Regions from separate parts of the Pantoea allii genome, predicted to be linked through region 2. Evidence: predicted binding sites of a transcription regulator. Region 2 holds the regulator's gene; the other holds the start of a gene.
What was found. Region 2 encodes ArgR, which controls arginine synthesis, uptake and breakdown. Its sites were predicted from a motif close to ANTGAATAAAAATACANT; they were not measured.
Positions count from the first base shown of each region.

Region 1: the regulator ArgR is predicted to act here: its motif matches at 2,188-2,205, upstream of argC (N-acetyl-gamma-glutamyl-phosphate reductase).

Region 1 is NZ_CP125958.1:216,195-220,545, forward strand. Features, by position in the region: gene ppc (phosphoenolpyruvate carboxylase) at 1-642, opposite strand, end outside; gene argE (acetylornithine deacetylase) at 993-2,141, opposite strand; gene argC (N-acetyl-gamma-glutamyl-phosphate reductase) at 2,310-3,314, shown strand; gene argB (acetylglutamate kinase) at 3,329-4,105, shown strand; gene QNH99_RS01015 (argininosuccinate synthase) at 4,130-4,351, shown strand, end outside.
Region 2 is NZ_CP125958.1:531,175-535,525, forward strand. Features, by position in the region: gene QNH99_RS02545 (Rpn family recombination-promoting nuclease/putative transposase) at 1-39, shown strand, start outside; gene yhcN (peroxide/acid stress response protein YhcN) at 285-548, opposite strand; gene QNH99_RS02555 (YdgH/BhsA/McbA-like domain containing protein) at 642-914, opposite strand; gene yhcN (peroxide/acid stress response protein YhcN) at 990-1,253, opposite strand; gene argR (transcriptional regulator ArgR) at 1,747-2,217, opposite strand; gene mdh (malate dehydrogenase) at 2,770-3,708, shown strand; gene mscM (miniconductance mechanosensitive channel MscM) at 3,759-4,351, opposite strand, start outside.

The DNA.
Region 1 (4,351 bases), 310 kb from region 2:
TTCCCACAGGCTGTTTTCAACCACGGCAAAGCCCCATTTGGCTTCATCCACGGGCGTTGGGCGATATTTACGGATCTCATCCGTATGCCAGGCCTGAGCAACCAACTGGCGCAGGCGGCGCATAATCTGGTTACGTTCGTAATCAGAAATATCGCTGTGGTCGAGTTGTTCAAGACAGCTGTTTACCTCACCCAGTTTATGAATCAGCGTACGACGGGTGATTTCGGTGGGATGGGCGGTCAGCACCAACTCCAGTGACAGTGATTCAATAGCGGCGTGAATGGCACTTTCACTGAGATTGTTTTGTTTGAGCGTTTCAAAGGTCTTTTTCAACAGTTCGGGATGGTTTGCGCCGTCGCCGCTGCGGGAAATGGTTTGATACTGCTCCGCCACGTTAGTGAGGTTAAGGAACTGACTGAATGCACGTGCCACGGGCAATAACTCGTCGTTTGACAGGTTTTGCAGTGTGTTCAGCAATTCCTTACGATGAGTGTCATTGCCTGCACGGGATGATTTAGAGAGCTTACGGATGGTTTCCACCTGGTCCAGGATATTCTCTCCCAGCGCATCCTTGATCGTATCCCCGAGCAGTTTGCCGAGCATACTGACATTACTTCGCATTGCGGAATATTGTTCGTTCATGTGACCCTGACACCCTTATCGTCTTGATAAACCTCTATACCCGGCCTTTTCAGGCAGCACAAAAGCCAGCAACGTTGTCCTCTCGGCTCTGACCGAGGTTCTTCAGTTGCTGCCTGTCGCAAGCTGAATAAAGTGGGATGATTGCCCTGCGGGTATAACATCGTCTTTTATCTAGCCACGTAATCTTCCGTTCGTCAATTGACTTAAAGTGAAGGAAACGTGCAGCTAACTGCCGGAAATTCATGGAATTTGATGGGGGAGAAGTGGGATAAGTTATTCTTATTATTAAATCCCGCAGAATGGCGGGGCATTTTGCTGTTAATTCAGTGAAATGCCCCGATTGATGACAATTAGTGACAGAAATGCTGCACAACCTGGCTTATCAGTGCGCGTGTTGGCTTAATAAATGCGGTATCGATAAATTCATCTGGCTGATGGGCCTGATTGATCGAACCCGGGCCCAGCACCAGCGTCGGACAGAGTTGCTGAATAAAAGGCGCTTCGGTGCAGTAATTGACCACTTCCGTCTGGATACCCAGCAGTGTTTCGACGACCTTGACCAGTTTATGGTCAGCAGGGCACTCGTAGCCGGGGATCGGTGGATGCAGCTCTTCAATGGTAATCCGTCCCGGCCAGCGTTCGCTAACGGGAGCCAGTGCCTCATTTAACAGGCCGTCGAGATCGCTCAGGGTCAGTCCCGGTAGCGGTCGGATATCCATATGCAACTCGCAGCAGGCACAAATACGGTTTGCCGCATCGCCGCCGTGAATATGACCAAAGTTCATGGTCGGATAGGGGATCGCAAAGCCATCGTGGTGATAACGTGATTTGAGCGTATTACGCAACTGCATAAGTTCGGTGATCGACTCATGCATCAGCTCAATGGCATTGACGCCGCGTCCGGGATCGCTCGAATGGCCTGATTGCCCCTGAATACGAATTGCATTGGAAATGTGGCCTTTGTGCGCCCGTACCGGCTTCAGCGAGGTCGGCTCACCAATGATGGCGCAGTCGGGACGGAGCTGTGTGGATTCTGCAAAGTATTTTGCGCCCGCCATCGTCGTTTCTTCATCTGCGGTCGCCAAAATATAGAGCGGCTTACTCAGGGTTGTCACATCCACATCACGGAGTGTGTCCAGAATAAACGCAAAGAAGCCTTTCATATCGGCGGTGCCCAGACCGTAAAGCTTATTGTCGTGCTCGGTCAGGGTAAAAGGATCGCGGGTCCAGCGACCATCATCAAACGGAACCGTATCGGTATGTCCGGCAAGCAGCAGGCCGCCCGCACCGCTTCCCGTACGGGCCAGCATATTAAATTTATGACGCGTTCCCGGTACGGGCTGCACGTCCACAGTAAAACCCAGGTCGCGGAACCAGCCCGCCAGTAAATTGATTAAAGTTTCATTGCTCTGATCGAGCGCGGCATCGGTTGCGCTGATTGACGGCGTTGCGATCAACTGGCGGTATAGTTCGATAAAAGGCGGTAATTTTGTCTTCACTGTTGACGGTCCTTGAGTTAGGATGTATCAATATTCATGCATTAATAGTGAATAAAAATACATTAACGTCGTGTGCATGTGAACCTTAAATCGCTGCAAACGACATCGTGGGCAACGGGGCAAGGCCGCGACCCGGAACGTGTGACTGTAATAAAGGTATACAGCCTGATGTTGAATACGCTGATCGTTGGTGCCAGTGGTTATGCTGGCGTAGAGCTTGCCACCTTCCTTAATCGCCATCCACATATCAACATAACCGCTTTGGCGGTGTCTGCGCAAAGTCCCGATGCGGGTAAGCGCCTGTCTGATCTTCATCCACAGCTGAAAGGCGTGGTGGATTTGCCACTGCAGCCGTTGAGCAATGCCGCCGAATGGGCAGACAAAGTGGATGTGGTGTTTCTGGCGACCGCCCACGAAGTCAGTCACGATCTGGCCCCTGAATTTCTCAAAGCTGGCTGTGTGGTGTTCGATCTGTCAGGCGCGTTTCGCGTCAACGATGGCGACTTTTACACGCAGTTTTATGGCTTCACTCACCAGCATGGTGACTGGCTGGATAAAGCCGTTTACGGCCTTGCAGAGTTTCAGCAGGAAAAAATCAAAGAAGCCCAGCTGGTGGCCGTTCCGGGCTGCTACCCAACCGCCTCCCAGCTGGCGCTGAAGCCCGTGTTAGATGCGGGTTTGCTGAATGACGCGCAGTGGCCGGTGATTAACGCCACCAGCGGCGTGAGTGGTGCGGGACGTAAAGCCAACATCGGCACCAGCTTCTGCGAAGTCAGCCTGCAACCTTACGGTATTTTTAATCATCGTCATTATCCTGAAATTGTGGCGCACCTGGGCACACCGGTGATTTTTACGCCGCATTTGGGCAGTTTCCCGCGTGGGATTCTGGCGACGGTCACCTGCCGTTTGAAGGCTGGTGTAAGCCGTGATGATGTGGCTGAAGCTTTTCACAATGCCTACCACGATAAGCCGCTGGTACGCGTTTACGAACAGGGCGTGCCGGCACTGAAGGCAGTGGTCGGACTGCCGTACTGCGATATCGGTTTTGCCGTTCAGGGCGAACATCTGATTGTCGTGGCTGCAGAAGATAACCTGCTCAAAGGGGCGGCCTCCCAGGCGGTGCAGTGCCTTAATATTCGTTTCGGTTTCCCTGAAACGCAGTCACTGATTTAACGGACGAGTAAACCATGACCAATCCATTGATTATCAAGCTGGGCGGCGTGCTGTTAGACAGCGAAGAAGCGCTGGCCCGTTTATTTGACGCGTTGCTGGCCTATCGCTCAGCGCATCAGCGCCCACTGATCGTCGTTCACGGCGGCGGCTGCCTGGTCGATGAACTGATGAAAAAACTGGCGCTGCCAGTGCAAAAAAAGAACGGCTTACGCGTGACGCCTGCCGACCAGATTGACATCATTACCGGTGCGCTGGCGGGTACGGCAAACAAAACCCTGCTGGCATGGGCAAAAAAATATGGCATTCATGCGGTTGGCCTTTGCCTGGGTGATGCGGGCCTGGTGAATGTGACGCAGCTGGATGAAGCGCTGGGTCATGTCGGTCATGCCACACCGGGTAATCCTGCGTTGGTCAACACGCTGCTGGCTGCGGGATATATGCCTGTGGTCAGCTCAATCGGCATCACCGATGACGGCCAGTTAATGAACGTCAATGCCGATCAGGCCGCAACGGCGCTGGCATCTACGCTGGGTGCTGATTTAGTCTTGTTATCGGATGTCAGTGGCATTCTTGACGGTAAAGGCCAGCGCATTGAAGAAATGACCGCTGACAAAGCAGAGCAGCTGATTGCGCAGGGCATCATTACCGATGGCATGATTGTGAAAGTGAACGCCGCGCTGGATGCTGCGCGCACACTGGGCCGCCCGGTCGATATCGCCAGTTGGCGTCATGCCGAGCAACTGCCTGACCTTTTCAACGGTGTGTCCATTGGCACCCGGATTCTCGCTTAACGACTCAGATTCAAGGATTACGAAATGCAAACGCAAAACATCAAAAAAATCGTTCTGGCTTACTCTGGTGGTCTGGATACTTCCGCCATTATTCCATGGCTGAAAGAAAACTATGGCGGCTGTGAAGTGGTCGCGTTCGTGGCTGATATTGGTCAGGAACGTAGCGATCTGGAAGGCGTTGAGAAGAAAGCGCTGCAGTCGGGTGCATCAGAATGTCACGTTGTTGATCTGCGTGAAGAGTTTATC
Region 2 (4,351 bases):
GGGCTGTCCGACGAGGATCTGACACAGCTTTCTCACTAACGTTTCTCTCTGTTAGCCGCTGGCGTGCTGATCGTATCGGCGGTCATGAACGGCTTTCCGCCACCGCTTCGCGATATCTGCCTACTGACATCCCTGAACACCGCGATAACCCCCTTTTATGCTGCCAGAACGGCTTCGGGTCCCCGGCATGGATCGTGACAAATGCCGGACTTTCTCTGTTTGACGGACATAAAAAAAGCCCCGGCGAGCGGGGCTAAAGGGTTCGTCATACTTAAGACGAGGAACTATTTATACAGCTGCGCGGTGATGTGATAGCTGTCACCGGTGTTCGCTTCGATAATTTTATAAGCGCTGGCACCTTGTTCATCTGCCTTCTGAGACAGCTGTGAACGGTAGTCGACAGGGGCACCTGCAACGCCACTGATGCTTACGGTTCCCACAGGTTGCAAGTTCTGCGTTTGGTCTGCTGTCACGAGTTGCGCTGCGGAAGCGCCAAAAGTCATTACGGAGAGCAGACTAACAGTTGCGATGGTTGCTTTGATTTTCATGATTTTTCCTCATTTATATCAACAACCTGCGGAATGAATAACATAGAGCGGGTCATCGATCTTGTCAGGGGCGGCCGCCTGGCCGCGGATAGCTTATTTGTACAGTTCAGCGGTGACGTGGAAGGTATCGTCACGGTTGTTCTCAATGACGCGGTAGTGGCCTGCACCTTGTGCATCGGCTTTCTGCGACAGTACCTGGCGAATATTGGTCTGGTCGCCGTTGATACCACTCACGCTAATTGTTTGATTCAGCGGCTGCAGGTTCATATCCTGCGCCTGTTGATTCGTTACCAGGCTGGCGGCGTTAGCACCAAAAGAGAGCAGTGAAGCCAGGCTCAGCACGGCAATCGTTAATTGGGTTTTCATGATTCATTCTCCGGTAATAATGTTTAACCAGCGAACGCGTGGATAGCAGCTGGTTACCTGTCAGTACCAACGATTTTATTTGTACAGCTCAGCGGTCGCGTGATAGTTGCCATCGTTGTAGGCCTCAATAACACGGAAGGCTTTTGCACCTTGCTGATCGGCTTTATCGCTCAGTTGCTGTCTGATATCGGATGGCGCACCGGCCACACCACTGACACTGACTGTGCCGACAGATTGCAGATTCTGTGCTTGTGAAGCAGAGATATAATCTGCTGCTGAAGCGCCGAATGACAGGGCAGATAAAATGCTTAAGGCAGCGATGGTAGTTTTAATTTTCATAAAAGATGTCCTCGTCGTGGTTGTTCTTCTTTTTTATTAGTGTGATTCACATCACGAAAGTAAGTATAGGACTAATAACGGCAGAAATTAATACCTGCCTAATAATGTTTTGTTGACTCAATTTAACCTTATGGGATTTTTTTATAACCAAAAGTTATTAAAATTGGTGAAAAACCTATCTCAGGCAGGTAATTACGCATAAAAACAGTAAGATGCGTGACTTTAACTTTTAGTGCGAAAAATCATGGTCGATCTGGCTGCTTAACTATTTTGGTCTGGGTGATAGCGCCACTATTTGAATGTAAAGCAGTGTAAAATAGCGCGTAATGGTAAGTGGCATAAAAGGTATGACCAATATTTCTTGTCCTGAAAGCATTACGGCTTAATGTTAAATCATTGAAAAATAATGTATTTTGCGAGCGATGGTCTGGAGAAGGGATGAAAGAGAAAGGGCAGGGTAAACCGGCAGTGTGCTGCCGGTCAGGCGTAACGGCTACAACTCTTGTTCAAACAGCACAAGGATCGCGTCGTGAAGTTGTTTGACGGTAAAGGCGCGGGCTGGGGTAATAAAGATAGTGTCATCACCAGCAATGGTGCCAAGGATACCTTCGGACTTACCCAGAGAATCCAGCAGGCGAGCAATCAACTGTGCGGCACCAGGACTGGTATGGATCACCACCAGCGCGTCATTGTAGTCAATGTCCAGAACCAGATTCTTCAGAGGGCTCGTCGTGGTAGGCACCCCGAGTTCGGCGGGTAAACAGTACACCATTTCCATTTTGGCATTGCGGGTGCGCACCGCGCCAAACTTTGTCAGCATCCGAGAAACTTTAGACTGGTTGATGTTCTCAAAGCCGTCTTCCTGCAGCGCCTGAACAATTTCGCCCTGAGAACTGAATTTTTCTTCTTTTAATAAAGCCTTAAAGGCTTTGATCAGATCGTCTTGTTTCGATGGGTTTCGCATAAGTTACCAGTAAACGTAAGAAAAACCGCGGTTCGGGCCGCAGTAAAGTCATTATTATGCATATAAATGAATTTTTATGCAATCGGTTGTTAATTGTACGAAGCGGTATCCATCGCGGGCGGCGATAATAGCAAAGAATTTACTCAGACCAAAACCCAGCTCACAGCCTGAAAAGGCAAAGGTTGCAAAGGTGTTATATTATTGATGAGGTAAGAAAATAAAAATGTACACTGCCGTTCTCTGTCTGCCGACGTCAAGATTGTCGGTCTCAGGTTATATCGATCACACTCTGGAGGGTTACCGGGTGGAAAGGCTGCATTTGTGAATGTCACTTACCCAAGGTAATGCTGACGGGACGAACAGGTCTGCCATCTGACTGCAATCCGGCGTGCGGAAGATAGTGGTATGATTAAGTGCGTTTTTAATCCGGAGATTAAGTGCGTAAGCACGTAAAATAGTCGCGGATGCGCGTCATCGCCTGAGCAGTTGATTTAGGTCTGACACAGATGGAATTTCTGCTTTTCTCTGCCCCATCTTAATAAGGAGTTATGAATGAAAGTTGCCGTACTCGGTGCCGCTGGTGGCATAGGCCAGGCGCTAGCACTTCTACTCAAAACCCAGCTTCCCGCAGGTTCAGAACTTTCTCTCTACGATATTGCTCCCGTTACACCGGGCGTTGCGGTCGATCTTAGCCACATTCCTACCGCGGTTAAGGTCAAGGGTTTCAGTGGAGAAGATGCCACCCCCGCTTTAAAAGGTGCTGATGTCGTGCTTATCTCCGCCGGGGTTGCACGCAAACCCGGTATGGATCGCGCCGATTTGTTTAACGTCAATGCCGGCATTGTGCGTAATCTCATTGAGCAGGTTGCCACTACGGCACCTAAAGCGTTGATTGGGGTGATCACCAACCCTGTTAACACCACAGTGGCGATTGCGGCTGAGGTGCTGAAGAAACACGGTGTTTATGACAAGAATCGTCTGTTTGGCGTAACGACGCTGGACATTATTCGCGCCAACACCTTTGTGGCTGAACTCAAAGGTAAAAAACCTGGCGAAGTAGAAGTCCCGGTGATCGGTGGGCACTCTGGTGTCACTATTCTGCCGTTACTGTCTCAGGTTCCTGGCGTCACCTTCAGCGAGCAGGAAGTCGCAGATCTCACCAAACGTATCCAGAATGCCGGTACAGAAGTGGTGGAAGCGAAGGCCGGCGGGGGTTCAGCAACGTTATCTATGGGGCAGGCCGCCGCACGTTTTGGTCTGTCACTGGTCCGTGCTTTAAACGGCGAAGCGAATGTTGTGGAGTGTGCCTACGTTGAAGGCGAGGGTGAGCATGCCCGTTTCTTCTCGCAACCGCTGCTGTTGGGTAAGAACGGTATCGCGGAGCATAAAGCTGTCGGTGCGCTGAGTCCGTTTGAGCAGCAGGCGCTGGAAGGCATGTTGGAAACCCTGAAAAAAGATATCGCCCAGGGCGAAGCGTTTGTGAAGCAATAATATCACCGCCCAAACAGGAAAACGCCCGGTCATACCGGGCGTTTTTTATTTTACAGTCCGCCTGATCTGAAGGTCCGCGTTGTTGGCGCCCCCGTCCCGGCAGCGCTTTTTCTGCTTAAGGTTTCGACACGCATCTGGAACGGTGGGAACGGCATTTCAATGCCATGTTCTGCAAAGCCATGCAGGATAAGCTGATGTAATTCATGGCGAAGCGGCATGCGATGGCCCATCTCGGCCGCATGCACACGCAGTTCAAACAACTGTATGCCCTGTTGCAAATCCACCAGGAAGACTTCCGGCGGTGGTGTATCCAGGACATAGCTGCAACGTTCAGCCGCCAGTTTCAGCAAGGTAGTCACCTCCTCGCTGCTTACCTGCGCAGGCGCAGGGATGGTAAGCACCACGCGGGTGACGGAGTCTGACAGCGACCAGTTAACGAACTGTTCTGTGATAAAGGCCTTATTGGGCACAATAATCTCTTTGCGATCCCAGTCGGTAATTGTGGTGGCGCGGGTGTTAATGCGCGTAATACTGCCAGTCAGATCGCGAATAGTGACGGTATCGCCGATACGAATGGGTTTTTCAAACAGGATAATCAGACCGGAGATAAAATTTGCAAAAATCTCCTGCAGGCCAAATCCCA